Regions from separate parts of the Sinobaca sp. TMA16-18 genome, predicted to be linked through region 2. Evidence: predicted binding sites of a transcription regulator. Region 2 holds the regulator's gene; the other holds the start of a gene.
What was found. The regulator NrdR, encoded in region 2, represses ribonucleotide reductase genes. The targets are predictions, from matches to a motif close to AACACNATATATNGTGTT.
Positions count from the first base shown of each region.

Region 1: the regulator NrdR is predicted to act here: its motif matches at 3,007-3,024, upstream of AC5W14_RS07455 (vitamin B12-dependent ribonucleotide reductase).

Region 1 covers NZ_JCAKFM010000003.1:240,986-248,149, forward strand. The annotation lists gene mntR (transcriptional regulator MntR) at 1-83, opposite strand, end outside; gene AC5W14_RS07455 (vitamin B12-dependent ribonucleotide reductase) at 268-2,823, opposite strand; gene dat (D-amino-acid transaminase) at 3,216-4,076, shown strand; gene AC5W14_RS07465 (lipoate--protein ligase family protein) at 4,129-4,965, opposite strand; gene AC5W14_RS07470 (rhodanese-like domain-containing protein) at 5,136-5,510, shown strand; gene gcvPB (aminomethyl-transferring glycine dehydrogenase subunit GcvPB) at 5,541-7,022, opposite strand; gene gcvPA (aminomethyl-transferring glycine dehydrogenase subunit GcvPA) at 7,019-7,164, opposite strand, start outside.
Region 2 covers NZ_JCAKFM010000001.1:563,134-570,297, reverse strand. The annotation lists gene mutM (DNA-formamidopyrimidine glycosylase) at 1-66, shown strand, start outside; gene coaE (dephospho-CoA kinase) at 84-680, shown strand; gene AC5W14_RS02935 (glyceraldehyde-3-phosphate dehydrogenase) at 818-1,846, shown strand; gene speD (adenosylmethionine decarboxylase) at 2,110-2,493, shown strand; gene nrdR (transcriptional regulator NrdR) at 2,629-3,093, shown strand; gene AC5W14_RS02920 (replication initiation and membrane attachment family protein) at 3,163-4,578, shown strand; gene dnaI (primosomal protein DnaI) at 4,590-5,522, shown strand; gene mqnC (cyclic dehypoxanthinyl futalosine synthase) at 5,715-6,824, shown strand.

The DNA.
Region 1 (7,164 bases), on a different contig from region 2:
ATATCTGATACTCTGGCATATCCTTTTGCTTCAATAAGCTGATAAATTCGCTCTAAATAATCTTCCATACTTGGAGTAGGCATACTAAGTTCCTCCATAGACTTCATAGTTTACGACACATTGTTGCGCTCTCTTATTGTACATGAATAAAAGAGAGTTCACAATTTAAATTCCCATATTGTTCTAGAGGGGAATTTTTTTTCCTTAAAGCAAATTTTTATAAAAAAGAAGCCGGCTTTTGCAGCCGGCTTCTTTTTTATATTTATTTTATAGTCCACATTTCAACTGGGCGCTGCAGTTTGTGCAGGTGTTGCAGCCTCCAATATCTTCAATGGAACCTTCCCGGCAGACCGGGCATGTGTCCCCAATTTCATTACCAAAGTTAACAGTAGTAGAACGGACATCTTTAATCGTATCTACAAGTACTACTTTCTTTTCAGGTGACGGTGTTGATTCTTCTTTTGATTCAAACGTATTATCTTCTGCTTTTAATGTTAATACCTGTGCATCCCGGCTGCCATCCACATACACAGTGCCGCCTTTGGCACCGCCCTTGTAGAGGCGTTCATATACTCCCTGTACCTGCTCTACTGTATAGCCTTTAGGAGCATTGACCGTTTTAGAAAGTGAACTGTCCACCCATTTTTGAATCACGCACTGGACATCTGCATGATTTTCCGGCAGCAGTTCCATTGCAGAAATAAAGAATTCTGGAAGATCATCTTTATCTGCTTCCGGGTTTCTATCCAGGTATTCTTGTACGATTGCTGCATTCACTTCAATGAATTTGCCAAGACGACCGCTTCGATAGTATTTAAAAGAGAAATATGGTTCCAGTCCCGTACTCACTCCTACCATCGTTCCCGTACTTCCAGTTGGTGCTACAGTAAGAAGGTGTGAGTTGCGGATACCATATTCTCTGACTCCATCCAGAATATCCTGCGGCATTTTCTTCATATATCCGGTTTCTGTGAAAGCCTGGCGCAGACGATTTGTTTCTTCTGTCGACGATGCTTCCAAATAAGGGAAACTTCCTTTTTCTTTAGCGATTTCAATACTTGTACGATATGCAGTCGTTGCAATCGTTTCAAATATTTGATCAATCAGTACATTGCCTTCTTCTGAACCGTACGTTGTTTCCGTATAGATTAGAAGGTCATGCATACCCATAACACCAAGGCCTACCCGGCGCTCTCCTTTTGCTTGTCTTGTATTATCTTCAAGGAAATACGGGGTGGCATCAATGACGTTATCCTGCATTCTTACACCGGTGGCAACTGTTTTCCGGAGTTTATCAAAGTCTACTACTTTTTCATCTTTGTTAGCCATTTCAGCTAAGTTCACTGCAGCAAGGTTGCAGACTGAATAAGGAGCGAGCGGCTGCTCTCCGCAAGGATTGGTTGCTACTACTTTCTGTCCATAGCTCTGCGCGTTTGTCTGTTCATTTGCATTGTCTATAAAGAAAATACCCGGCTCAGCTGAATAGGTGGCGCACACATTGATCAGCTTCCACAGTTCCCGCGCTTTAATAGTACGGTACGTACGAACTGCATGTCCTTTTTGTTCCCATTCACGGACATCGCCGCTTTCCTGCCATTCCTGATTGTATTCTGCCATTTCTTCCTTCGAGTAGTTTTCTACATCGGGAAAGCGCAGCGAGTAGTCTGCATCATTTTCTACAGCTTTCATAAAGTCATCAGTAATACAGACGGAAATGTTTGCCCCGGTTAAAAACTCCGGAGAATTAACGGTATATGCGCCTCCGGTATTAAGCTTATCTTCGGCTTCCTGAAGAATCTTGTTGTTGAATCCACCTTGTCCCGGAATCGACTGATAGTTAAGAATGCCTTGATACATAGCTTCTTCCGTTGGAGATAATGGAGTGAATTTAAGTTTTTCCTGAATAAGCTTTTTAATCTGTTCATCTTCTGTATTTTCGAGCAGAAAGCGCAGAATACGCGGGTTCTGCATTTTGGATACGATGAATTCTAGAATATCGGGATGCCAATCTGCAAGCATAATCATCTGGGCGCCTCTTCTTGAACCGCCCTGCTCTACTAAATGCGTAAGCTTTGCAATATCATCAAGCCAGGAAACCGAACCGGAAGATTTACCGTTAACCCCTTTTGCAAGAGTGTTTCTCGGTCTTAAGGTCGAACCGTTCGTTCCAACACCGCCGCCGCGGCTCATAATTTCCATTACCTGTTTGCGGTGTTCGGAAATTCCTTCTCTGGAATCTGCAATATAAGGCATAACATAACAGTTAAAGTAGGTTACATCTGTTTCTGCACCGGCTCCGTATAACACCCGTCCTGCAGGGATGAAGTTCATATTCACCAGTTCTTCGTAGAATTCCTGAAAGGACTGACGGCGTCTTTCTTCTGTCTTTTCCACACTCGCAAGTCCTGTAGCATTACGCTTGGCGATCTGCTCATAATATATTTCCAAAGGCTTTTCAATGACATCAAGAGAACGGATAACCGTTCCTTTCTCAGCTTCCTGTTCATTAAGAAGCGGGAGGAATTCATTATCTACTCTTACTTCCGCTGTATTATTTCCACGGTCAAGTGCAATGACAAACCCGAATCCTCTAGCAGGGAACTTTGGATCTTCCTTAACAGTTAAAATAACAAAATCATTTTCTTTCAGCGTTTTCTTTTCCGTGTCCTTAAATGTATAACGGTCGAGCATGACCAGACGGGAAACACCTGATTTTGTCATCTTCATGTCTTCTGTTACGGGATGCACCTGCGGGAACAGGGATATATCTTCATTTAGCTGGACTGTGTTTACTTTAGGCATTTGTTTTGTTGCTGTACTCATGTAAATTCCTCCTGTTTCACTTCTCGATTTTTCGGCATCGAACCGACGGACCCGGCTGTTTTTTCTGTTTAATAAAAGAAAACCACCAGACAAATCAAGTATGCGGCTGATTTAAAGCTCTTTCTGAATGATACCATACGATCTTCCTTTAAATCAATATATAGTATTTATAATTTATATATTGACACTATATATAGTTTTTAAACCTCTTTTTATAAATTTGTCAATTTCATAAAAGGGCAAAATAAGAAGCAATCGGCTCCTAAACTCCCGCAATCTGTTAAAAAACCCGATATTTCATCAATTTCATTTCTTGCGTAAAAGAAGAAAATTTGTATGTAGGTTTTTATTGTTTTTCATGGTATCTTAGAAAAAAAGCCGGAGGTAATATAATGGACTATGTATGGAAAAAAGGCAATCTAATAGAACGCAGTAACGCTGATGTTTCGTTTGAAGACCGCGGATATTATTTTGGTGACGGTGTATATGAAGTAGTCCGCCTTTATAACGGCGTCTGCTTTCAGCTCGAAGAACATTACACACGATTTGTACGCAGCACCGAAGAAATTGATATTCCTATTCCGTTCAGCCTTGATCAATTTAAAGAAATTATTGATTCACTATCAGAGGAAAATGATATTTCCGATGGCTATGTTTATATTCAGATTACGAGGGGCGAGCAGGAACGTAATCATTTATATGAACGCGGGCTCGAACCGGTCGTAACTGCTTTTGCAAAAGAAGCTCCGATTCCACTCGAAAAGCAGAAAAATGGTATTTCGCTTTACGCGTTGGAAGACATCCGCTGGCTCCGCTGCGATATAAAAACCATTAACCTGCTGGGAAATGTGATGGCTAAACGAAAAGCGGAGGACAATGCATGTGATGAAGCTCTTCAGCATCGGGGAACGACTGTAACAGAAGGGTCTTCAACCAATATTTTTATTGTTAAGGACGGCGCGGTGCATACACATCCTGCCAACCAACTTATATTAAACGGTATTACCCGGCTTTTTATTAAGCAGCTCGCTGAACAACAAGGCATTTCTTTTGTTGAAAAAACATTCTCTGTAGAAGAAGCTTCCCGGGCTGATGAAATGTTTATTTCAAGTACTACAATGGAAATTACGCCGGTTGTCCGGATTGAAGGCTCTTTTCAGGCAGACTATTCCATCGGCCCGGTTACTAAACAGCTGCAGGACGCGTTCTCCGCAGCTGTCCGCCCCCCTAAAGAATCTTCTCATCTAAAATAAACGAACAAAAAGACCCGCTGAATTGCGGGTCTTTTAATTATTTACATCTTTTTTACCGGCGGTAATTCCAGTCATCTGACTCGTACCGCTCCTGCGCCAGAGCCTGAACTTCTTTTTCCTGCTCTTCTGTCAGTTTATAGTCCACCCAGTTTACGTTTAATCCATCAGCAAAACCTTTGTGAAACGCCTGGACCACATCTTCGTGCGACACAGGTACTGTTTTTATTTCGTTGATCGCTACCGCCTTCCTGCGGAAAGCACGCTGCATTCGTTCCCGGACCCGGTCATTTGAATACGTAAAGACATCAAACAACATGTCTTCATCCAGATCAATAATAATCGAACCGTGCTGAAGTATAACACCCTTTTGTCTCGTCTGGGCGCTGCCTGCAATTTTGCGTCCTTCCACTACCAGCTCATACCAGCTTGGAGCATCAAAGCAAACCGCCGACTGGGGGTTTTTTAGTCCCTGCTCTTCTTCTTTGCTTTTCGGCACAGAAAAATAAGCATCCAGCCCCAGGTTTAAAAATCCCTGAAGAAGCCCTTCGGAAATAACCCGATAGGCTTCTGTCACCGTAGCAGGCATCAGCGGATGTTCTTCCGAGACAATCACGCTGTACGTTAATTCCTTATCATGCAGGACGGCCCTTCCCCCTGTCGGCCTTCGGACGAAACCGAGTTGGTGCTTATCTACCGCGTCTAAATCGATATCTTTATGTACCTTCTGAAAATATCCGATTGACAAAGTAGACGGATTCCAGCCGTAGAACCGGACGACAGGAGGAATTTTTCCCTCGCTGTGCCAGCGGAGGAGCATTTCATCCATTGCCATATTGTAAGCAGGGGATTGTTTCCCTGAGTCTATGAAATACCACTTTTCTTTTTCCATTTCTGCACACCTTTCTTTTTTCATCTTTAGTGTACCAAAGCTTTTTCTATTTCTAAAGAAGTTACGATTTTTCTTGATTATTTGCTTTCTATAATAGATTTCTTTTGCTTCTTGAGGCAAAGATTATTATAATATTCCTTGTGAGCTTTTTTTAAAGGAGAGGAACAATTATGGCTTGGATCCTATGGGGTATTATTATCATCATGTTATCATTTCTGTTATACAGAAGGCTTGTAAAGCCTAAGTTTCTTACGGAACTGACAGAAGAAGAATTTAAGCAGGGCTACAGAAAGGCTCAGCTGATTGACGTTAGAGAACCCCGTGAATATAACGGCGGCCATATACTAGGCGCCAGAAACATTCCGCTGTCCCAGTTAAAACAGCGCATTACTGAAATCCGGAAGGACCAGGCGGTTTATTTATACTGTCAGTCCGGGTCCCGAAGCAAGCAGGCAGCCCGTGTGATCCAAAAGAAAATCGGTAATGAGGACATCTATCAATTAAAAACAGGCTTTAAAAAATGGACTGGCAAAATTAGAAAGTAAAAAGCTGTCTCCCCTCGGAGACAGCTTTTTTTATGACTGGTAGGCTTCTTCTTTTTTAGGAAATTCATGACGGAGAACCGGTTTTCTGGCAGCCAGCGTTTCATCCAGTCTTTTAATAACTGTCGTATGGGGCGCCTCCTGGACCGTTTCCGGGTTCTCTTCTGCCTCTTTGGCGATCGTAATCATGGCGTCTGCAAATTCATCAAGCGTTTCTTTTGCCTCGGTTTCTGTCGGTTCAAACATCATACACTCTTCTACATTGGTAGGAAAATAAATGGTAGGGGGATGATAGCCGAAATCCAGCAGCCGTTTGGCAATATCAAGCGTTCTGACCCCAAGCTGTTTCTGTCTTTTACCGGAAAGAACAAATTCATGCTTGCAGTGTCTGTTGTATGGGAGATCATAATACGGTTCGAGAAGTCTCATCAGATAGTTTGCATTCAGTACCGCGTATTCAGATACTTTACGAAGGCCCTCAGCCCCCATCGTACGGATATACGTATGCGCTCTTACATTAATGCCGAAATTTCCGTAAAAGGGTTTCACGCGTCCAATAGAGTCCGGACGTTCATAGTCCCATTTGTACGCTCCGTTTTCTTCTACAAGCAGCGGCTTGGGCAGATAGGCGATTAAATCCTTTTTCACGCCTACAGGACCGCTTCCCGGCCCGCCTCCCCCGTGTGGGCCTGTGAATGTTTTATGCAGGTTCAGGTGAACGACATCAAATCCCATATCACCCGGCCGCGCTATTCCTAAAATAGCGTTGGAGTTTGCTCCATCATAATACAGCTTGCCCCCGGCCTGGTGAATAATAGCTGCCATTTCCTGAATGTCTTCTTCAAATAGACCGAGCGTATTCGGATTTGTCAGCATTAAGGCTGCCGTATCTTCTCCGACTACCTCTTTTAAATGAGCAAGGTCCACAAGGCCGCGTTCGTCGGTTTTCACCGTCACTGAATCAAATCCGGCTACCGTAGCCGATGCTGGATTTGTTCCATGTGCAGAATCCGGGACGATGACCTTTGTTCGTTTATGATCCTCATTTGCTTCGTGGAACGCTCTAATCATCATAAGACCGGTCCATTCACCCTGTGCTCCCGCAGCAGGCTGCAGCGTTACTTCGTCCATGCCGGCTATCTCTTTAAGCTCTTCCTGCAGTTCAAACATCAGCTGCATGGCACCCTGAACCTGATAATCCGGCTGATAGGGATGAAGATGGGCAAAGCCTTTTAACCTGGCGGAATCTTCGTTCATTTTGGGGTTATATTTCATCGTACAGGACCCAAGTGGATAAAAACCGGAATCCACCCCGTGATTTCTAGTGGACAAAGCCGTATAGTGCCTCATAATCTGAAGCTCTGATACTTCGGGCAGTTCCGGACTGTCTGTACGCTGCATTTCTTCAGGCAGAATTGTATCAATATCCACATCCGGCACTTCCAGCTCCGGAAGCGAATAGCCGGTACGTCCAGCTTTACTGTATTCAAAAATCAGCTTTTGTTCTGTATTCATGCCAGCACCTCTTTCAATTCTTCCACAAAGAAATCAATCTCTGCTTTGCTGCGTTTATCCGTTACACAAAGAAGCATCTGCCCTTTTTTACCTGCCTTCGTCTGCTCCAGGTCATATCCGCCGATAATGCCGCGTTCGAATA
Region 2 (7,164 bases):
ACGCCTATCGAAAAGATGATAGAAGCAGGAAGAGGTACTCATTACTGTCCATCCTGCCAGGGATAAAGTAAAGGAGCGATACGGTGATTATCGGGCTTACAGGGGGCATTGCTACTGGAAAGAGCAAGGTAGCCGATTTTTTAATGAAGCATGGGCTGCCCGTAGTAGATGCAGATAAAGTAGCAAGGGAAGTAGTGGAACCGGGAGAGAAAGCGTACAGTCAAATCATTGATCATTTTGGAACGGAAATGCTCGAAAAAGATGGCTCCATCAATCGTAAAGAACTGGGTCGTGTGATTTTTTCGGACAGAGAAAAGCGCGAAATACTCAATCAGATTGTTCATCCGGCGGTACGTCAGAGAATGATAGAAAAGAAAGAACTGCTGCAAGAGCAGGGAAATGAACTGGTTGTGTTTGATATTCCCCTGTTGATTGAAAGCAAACTGCAGCACATGGTGGATCTGGTTGTCCTCGTATATGCGGAGCCGGCTGTACAAATGGAGCGGTTAATGGAACGTGATAATCAGGGAACAGAAGATGCCAGAAACCGGATAGCGTCCCAGATGCCTATTGATGAAAAAAAACAGCATGCGGATGAAGTGATTGATAACAGCGGATCGGAAGAAGAAACCGAGCAGCAGATACTCGAGCTCAGCCGCAAATACAGCTGGAATTTATAAGAAAAAGCGGGAATGACATGAAAATATGTTATTCCTGCTTTTTTTCGAATATGAGGTTCAATTTATTCGTTATTATGTTATACTAATCACATAAAACACCGATTAGTATATCACAATTAATGAGGAGGCCTTTCTGCATGAAAGCAAAAGTAGCGATTAACGGTTTTGGCCGCATAGGCCGCATGGTATTCCGCAAGGCGATGTTGGATGAAGAACTAGAGGTAGTAGCGGTGAATGCAAGCTACCCTGCGGAAACGCTGGCTCACCTTATTAAGTATGACACAATACACGGTAAATTCGAAAAAGACGTGAAAGCAGAAGAAGGCAAATTAATTATCGATGGACAGACCGTAACGCTTCTTCAAGACAGAGATCCGGCTAATCTGCCGTGGAAGCAAATGGAAATAGATGTAGTGATTGAAGCAACGGGTAAATTCAAAACCAGAGACACGGCAGGCCTTCATTTAAAAGCAGGGGCCAAGAAAGTCGTTATTACTGCTCCGGCTAAAGAGGAAGACGCGACTATTGTTATGGGAGTAAATGAAGCAGATTACAATCCGGCGGAGCACCACATTATTTCGAACGCTTCCTGCACGACGAACTGTCTTGCTCCGGTAGTAAAAGTGCTCGATCGCACGGTCGGAATTGAAAGCGGATTAATAACGACGATCCACTCTTATACGAACGACCAGAAAAATATAGACAACCCCCACAAAGATTTAAGACGTGCCAGAGCCTGCGGGCAGTCTATCATTCCTACTACGACAGGAGCCGCCAGGGCTATTTCAAAGGTGCTTCCTGAGCTGGAAGGCAAAATGAACGGAATGGCTCTGCGGGTGCCGACGCCAAACGTCTCGCTGATCGATATTGTAATCGATACAAAAAAAGAGGTGACCGTAGAAGAAGTAAATGAAGTGCTTCGTTCTGCTTCTGAAAACGACATGAAAGGCATTATCAGCTTCAACTATGACCCGCTTGTTTCCATTGACTACAATGGAGATGAAAATTCTGCGATCATTGACGGCCTTTCTACAATGGTTATTAATAACAGGCAGATTAAAGTTCTTGCCTGGTACGATAACGAATGGGGCTACTCATGCCGCGTTGTTGATCTTGTGCGCTATGTGGGAAAGTCGGTTCAGAAAAGCTCGATGATAAGCGCTTAATGTAAGAAGAGAAAACAGGAGCAGCAAGAGCTGTCCTGTTTTTTTACTGTGGAAAAAGGGTAATGGAATATAGGCCTCACCATTGCAAATCTATTCTAAAAAACGTATACTAACTTTTGTGAATATGTCTCAGGCATGCTTCATTTATATGTAGCAGTAAGGGTTAGGACCTCATTTGGACTAACTTTCCCCCAAGGCTGGACGTTAGTATAATGAAAAGAATCCGTGGCATATGATATTTATAGTAAAGGGGGAGTCCACCCATGGATACAATGGGAAGACACGTTATAGCTGAACTATGGGGCTGTAACATTGATAAATTAAACGATAGAGAAGCAATGGAAAATGTGTTTGTGAATGCAGCATTAGAAGCCGGAGCGGAAGTAAGAGAAGTAGCGTTTCATAAGTTTGCCCCTCAGGGAGTAAGCGGCGTAGTGATTATTTCAGAATCCCATTTGACCATTCACAGTTTTCCGGAGCATGGATACGCGAGCATTGACGTTTACACCTGCGGGGACACGATAGACCCTAACGTAGCGTCTGATTATATAGCAAAAGCTTTAGAAGCCACGGAAAAAGAAACATTGGAGCTTCCGAGAGGAATGGGTCCGGTGCAGGCAGAGAAATCAGAAGCAAAAGTACTATAAAAAGTATAGATGAACCCCGTCTGAAGGCAGTGTCTCAGGTGGGGTTTTTCGTTACTGTCCAGGATTTTAGAAAAGTGATATGATAAGAACAACGAATAAAAGCATGCGAGGCTAAGCAGATGCGGAGATGATAGAATGAAATGTCCTGCCTGTCATTCTAATAATACAAGAGTGCTGGATTCAAGGCCAAGCAATGAAGGAAAATCAATTAGAAGGCGCCGTGAGTGCGACGCCTGCCAATATAGGTTTACGACTTTTGAGACGGTGGAGGAAATGCCTCTCGTTGTCGTAAAAAAGGGTGGAGCACGGGAAGAGTTCAGCCGGGAAAAAATCCTGCGCGGGCTTATTCGGGCATGCGAAAAGCGCCCGGTTGCCCTTGAAACGCTGGAAGCTATTGTAAATGATGTAGAACAGCAGCTTCGAAGTGATGGAAAGTCAGAAATCAAGAGCGAAGATGTCGGCGAACTTGTAATGGAGAGACTGGCCGGAGTCGACGATGTAGCCTATGTGAGGTTTGCCTCCGTTTACCGCCAGTTTAAGGATATTACCGTATTTATTAACGAGTTAAAGGAATTGATTAGTAAAGACGAAAAAAAATAAATGGTTTCAGCAGCCGGGTGCTTTATGCCTGGTCCGTTGGATTTGTAAAGAATTAGGGGGCGTTCTGTAATGGCTTTGTATTGGAAAGAGCTGTTACCGGCAGATAGTTTTACTATTCGGATTAAGCAGGAAAACAAAGAACATTCCAGTAAAGTAATAACTTCGCTGTATCAGCCTTTAATAGGCATTTACGCCGCATCGCTGTACCAGGTTTTAACAAATAGACTGGAAAAAGATAAATACAGCTGTGAAGAAACGTCACATCGGGATTTAATGGCGCAGATGCAGCTTCCGCTTCATCATATTGTGGAAGCAAGAAAAAAATTGGAAGGCATCGGCCTGCTGAAAGTATTGAAAAAAGAAAAAGCGGATACCCCGTGCTTTATCTATGAAATTCAGCCGCCGTTAAGCCCGGAGGAGTTTTTTAGAGATGACGTACTCAGTGTGTTTTTATTCAATCGGCTGGGAAGGGAAAAATACAGGCAGATCAGGGAACGGTTTATACTTCCTGCATTAGAGCCTGCTGCGTATACCGACGTCACCTCTTCGTTTGACCAGGTGTTTACGTCGCTTCATCAATCCGAAATGAAAATGACAGAAGAGATATTCAGCGAAAACAGTGCGATGGATCTGTTGTCGGCTGAAGGCGGTCCGGGAATTGAAATAAAAGCTCAGTCGTTTGATATTGACCTTTTGTATGCGGACCTGCCCGCTTTTATTAATAAAGAAAAAATCAAATCCAGTGATAACATACATGCGATAAAGCGTCTTGCCTTTTTATACCGGATGGAGCCCCTGGATATGAGCAAAGAAATTCAGCGCTCTCTAGACCAGAATGAAGAGCTGGATCTGTCTGTTCTTCGGAAAAAAGTGCAGGAATGGTACCGCTACGAATATGGATCGGAGCCGCCTGCTTTAGGATATCGGACGCAGCCGGAAGAACACCGGGAGATGAAAGACCAGGTGCCGGTGACAGGGAAAGAAAAAATGATTAAGTATTTTGAAGAAATTTCGCCTATGGCTCTTCTCGAAAGTGTTTCTGAGGGAGCGAAAGTGCCGGCAGGAGATGTAAAGATCGCGGAATCGCTTCTATTTGAATACAAGCTGCAGCCTGGGGTAGCAAACGTACTTATTGATTATGTACTGCGCATTAATAACATGAAGCTGAATTCAGCGTTTGTGCAGAAAATAGCAGGGCAGTGGACACGTGCAAAGGTGACTACAGTAAAAGAAGCAATGGAACTTGCCAGCAAAGAAAACAAAGCACAGAAGGAACGCAAAGACCAGGCTCCTAAAGAATATGGATCCAGATTCGGGCGGTCCTCTGCGCCGAAGCCTGGTACCGTTCCGAAATGGCTGGAAGAACAAAAAGCAGGTCAGGTGAGCAAAGTGGAACAGACACCGGAAGAAGTATCGAAGTGGGAAGAAGAGAAACAGCTGTTTAAAGAGCGGTTAAAAAAATGGAAAGAGAAATCGGAAAGCTGAGGTGACACTCAATGGATCCCATTAAATCATCCCTCGATAAGTGGATGAATCAAAAAGAATGGCGGAACAGGTACAATACGCTCCGGGATGAGGTGTTAAAAGACCCGCGTATCCTGGAGTTTAAAGCAAAGCACCCGGACCTGACAAACGGTGATTTAGAACGTAACATGATGAAGCTTTTTGAGTATAAACGGGAGCGGGATCACTGTGATGCCTGTCCGGGACTCGATTTGTGCCCTAATATGATGCAGGGCTATCAGCCCGAACTGACCGGGAGCGGCAGGGAATGGAGCGTTGCCTATCATAAATGCTCTTTAAAGCTGCAGCATGATGAAAGAGTAAAGCACCGCCGGCTGATAAAAAGCCTGTATATCCCATCGGAAGTAGTGGAAGCTACGTTTGATGATATTGAACTCGATAACTCCAGCCGATCGGAAGCAGCCAGAAAAGCAATCGAATTTGTAGAAGGTGCAGATCCGGGCGGGAATGCCAAAGGCCTTTATTTTCACGGGAAATTCGGTGTAGGTAAGTCCTTTATTATGGGGGCTGTGGCTAATGCGCTGGCAAAACGGAACATATCGACTATTATTGTCTACGCCCCGGATTTTTTCCGGGAAATGAAAGAAGCTCTTTCCACTGGTACCACTCAGGAAAAAATAGACAGCATCAAAAAAGTGGATGTGCTTATTCTCGATGATATAGGCGCAGAAACAACGTCTGCCTGGATACGGGATGATGTGCTGGGAGTTATTCTGCAGTACCGTATGATGGAAAAGCTGCCGACTCTGTATACGTCCAACTATAATTATAAAGAATTGGAAAATCACCTGGCATATTCCCAGCGCGGCGGTACCGAAGACATGAAGGCAAGCCGCATTATGGAGCGGATTAAACATTTAACGGAAGCTGTCCATGTAGACGGGGATAACAAGCGCAGCAGCTGAACGAATCCTATTGGAAAAACGTTTTCATTTCCGCCTTATTTAAGGAAAATGGACCGTTTTTTGAGTGCGGGTATTGGGAAAATGACTGGAAATTATGATACCATAAAATAGTAATCGAAAATAACAGTGTACAGGATAAATAATGCTGCTGGATACACGCGGTATATCTTGATTAATGATGGAGGTTTTACGATGAGTATAGATTCTATTCTGGACCGCGCCCTGAAAGGGGAGCGCTTAACGATGGAAGATGCTGTCCGCTTATATGAAAGCGATGAAATTGAAAAAATGGGAGCGGCAGCCAACAAGAAGATGCAGGAATGGCATCCGGAGCCTGTAACGACATTTGTAGTAGGACGGAATGTTAACTATACGAACCTCTGCGACACATACTGCAGATTCTGTGCCTTTTACCGCAGGCCGGGATCTTCAGAAGGCTATGTTCTTTCTGATGAAGAAATCTTCCAGAAAGTTAAGGAAACATCAGATGTCAACGGAACAGAAATTTTAATGCAGGGCGGTACAAACCCGGACCTTCCATTCAGCTACTATACAGATTTATTAAGAAACATAAAAAAACGATTTCCGGACATTACGATGCATTCTTTTTCTCCGGCAGAAATTTACAAAATGGTGGAAGTCTCCGGTCTTACGCTTGAAGAGGTTCTCACGGAGCTTCATGAAGCCGGTCTGGATTCCCTTCCCGGCGGCGGTGCAGAAATTTTAACCGAAGAAACAAGGAAGAAAGTCAGCCGTTTGAAGTCCACATGGAAAGAATGGATTGACTGCATGAAGACAGCTAAAAAAGTCGGTATGCACGGAACGGCTACGATGGTAATAGGACTTGGAGAATCCAATGAAGAAAGAGCGCTTCACCTGCAAAGAGTCCGTGACGCACAGGATGAAGCCGACTGCTTTCTTGCCTTTATCTCCTGGACGTTCCAGCCGGATAATACCAACCTGAAGGGCGAAATCATTACGGCGGACGGCTATCTCCGCAATGTTGCCATTTCCAGGCTCTTCCTGGACAACATTCCGAACTTCCAGTCGTCCTGGGTAACGATGGGGCCGGTCACAGGGAAAAAATCCCTTGAATATGGCTGCAACGATTTCGGAAGCACAATGATGGAAGAAAACGTCGTTTCTGCTGCGGGCACGACGCATAAAGTCAATACGAATGAAACGCTCCGTTTAATCCGCGAAGCAGGGAAAATCCCGGCTCAGCGTGATACAAAATACAATGTGCTGCATCGTTTTGACGGAGAGTCCAAAGCTGAAAAAGATTTTGTGATGCAGAATTAAAACACGAAACAGCTGTTGCATTCCGTTGGAAGTGTGACTATAATTATGAACAGTTAAACATGGAGATGCTGAGAAAAGGACATGAAAAGGAGCAGGCCTCTTATACAGAGAAAAAAGCAGATGCTGAGAGCTTTTTAAGGGACATTCTTTTTACCGCCTTGGAGCAGCAGCGGGGAACAATAAGTATCCGCTGACGACCCCCGGACGTTACCCGGACTTGAGCTGGTTCTGCCGATGAGGCAGGACGGGAACAAGGGTGGAACCGCGAGACAAAATCGCCCCTTATCATAAGGGGCGGTTTTTTTGTGTTTCCAGTGACGACAGACAATATAAAAGGAGA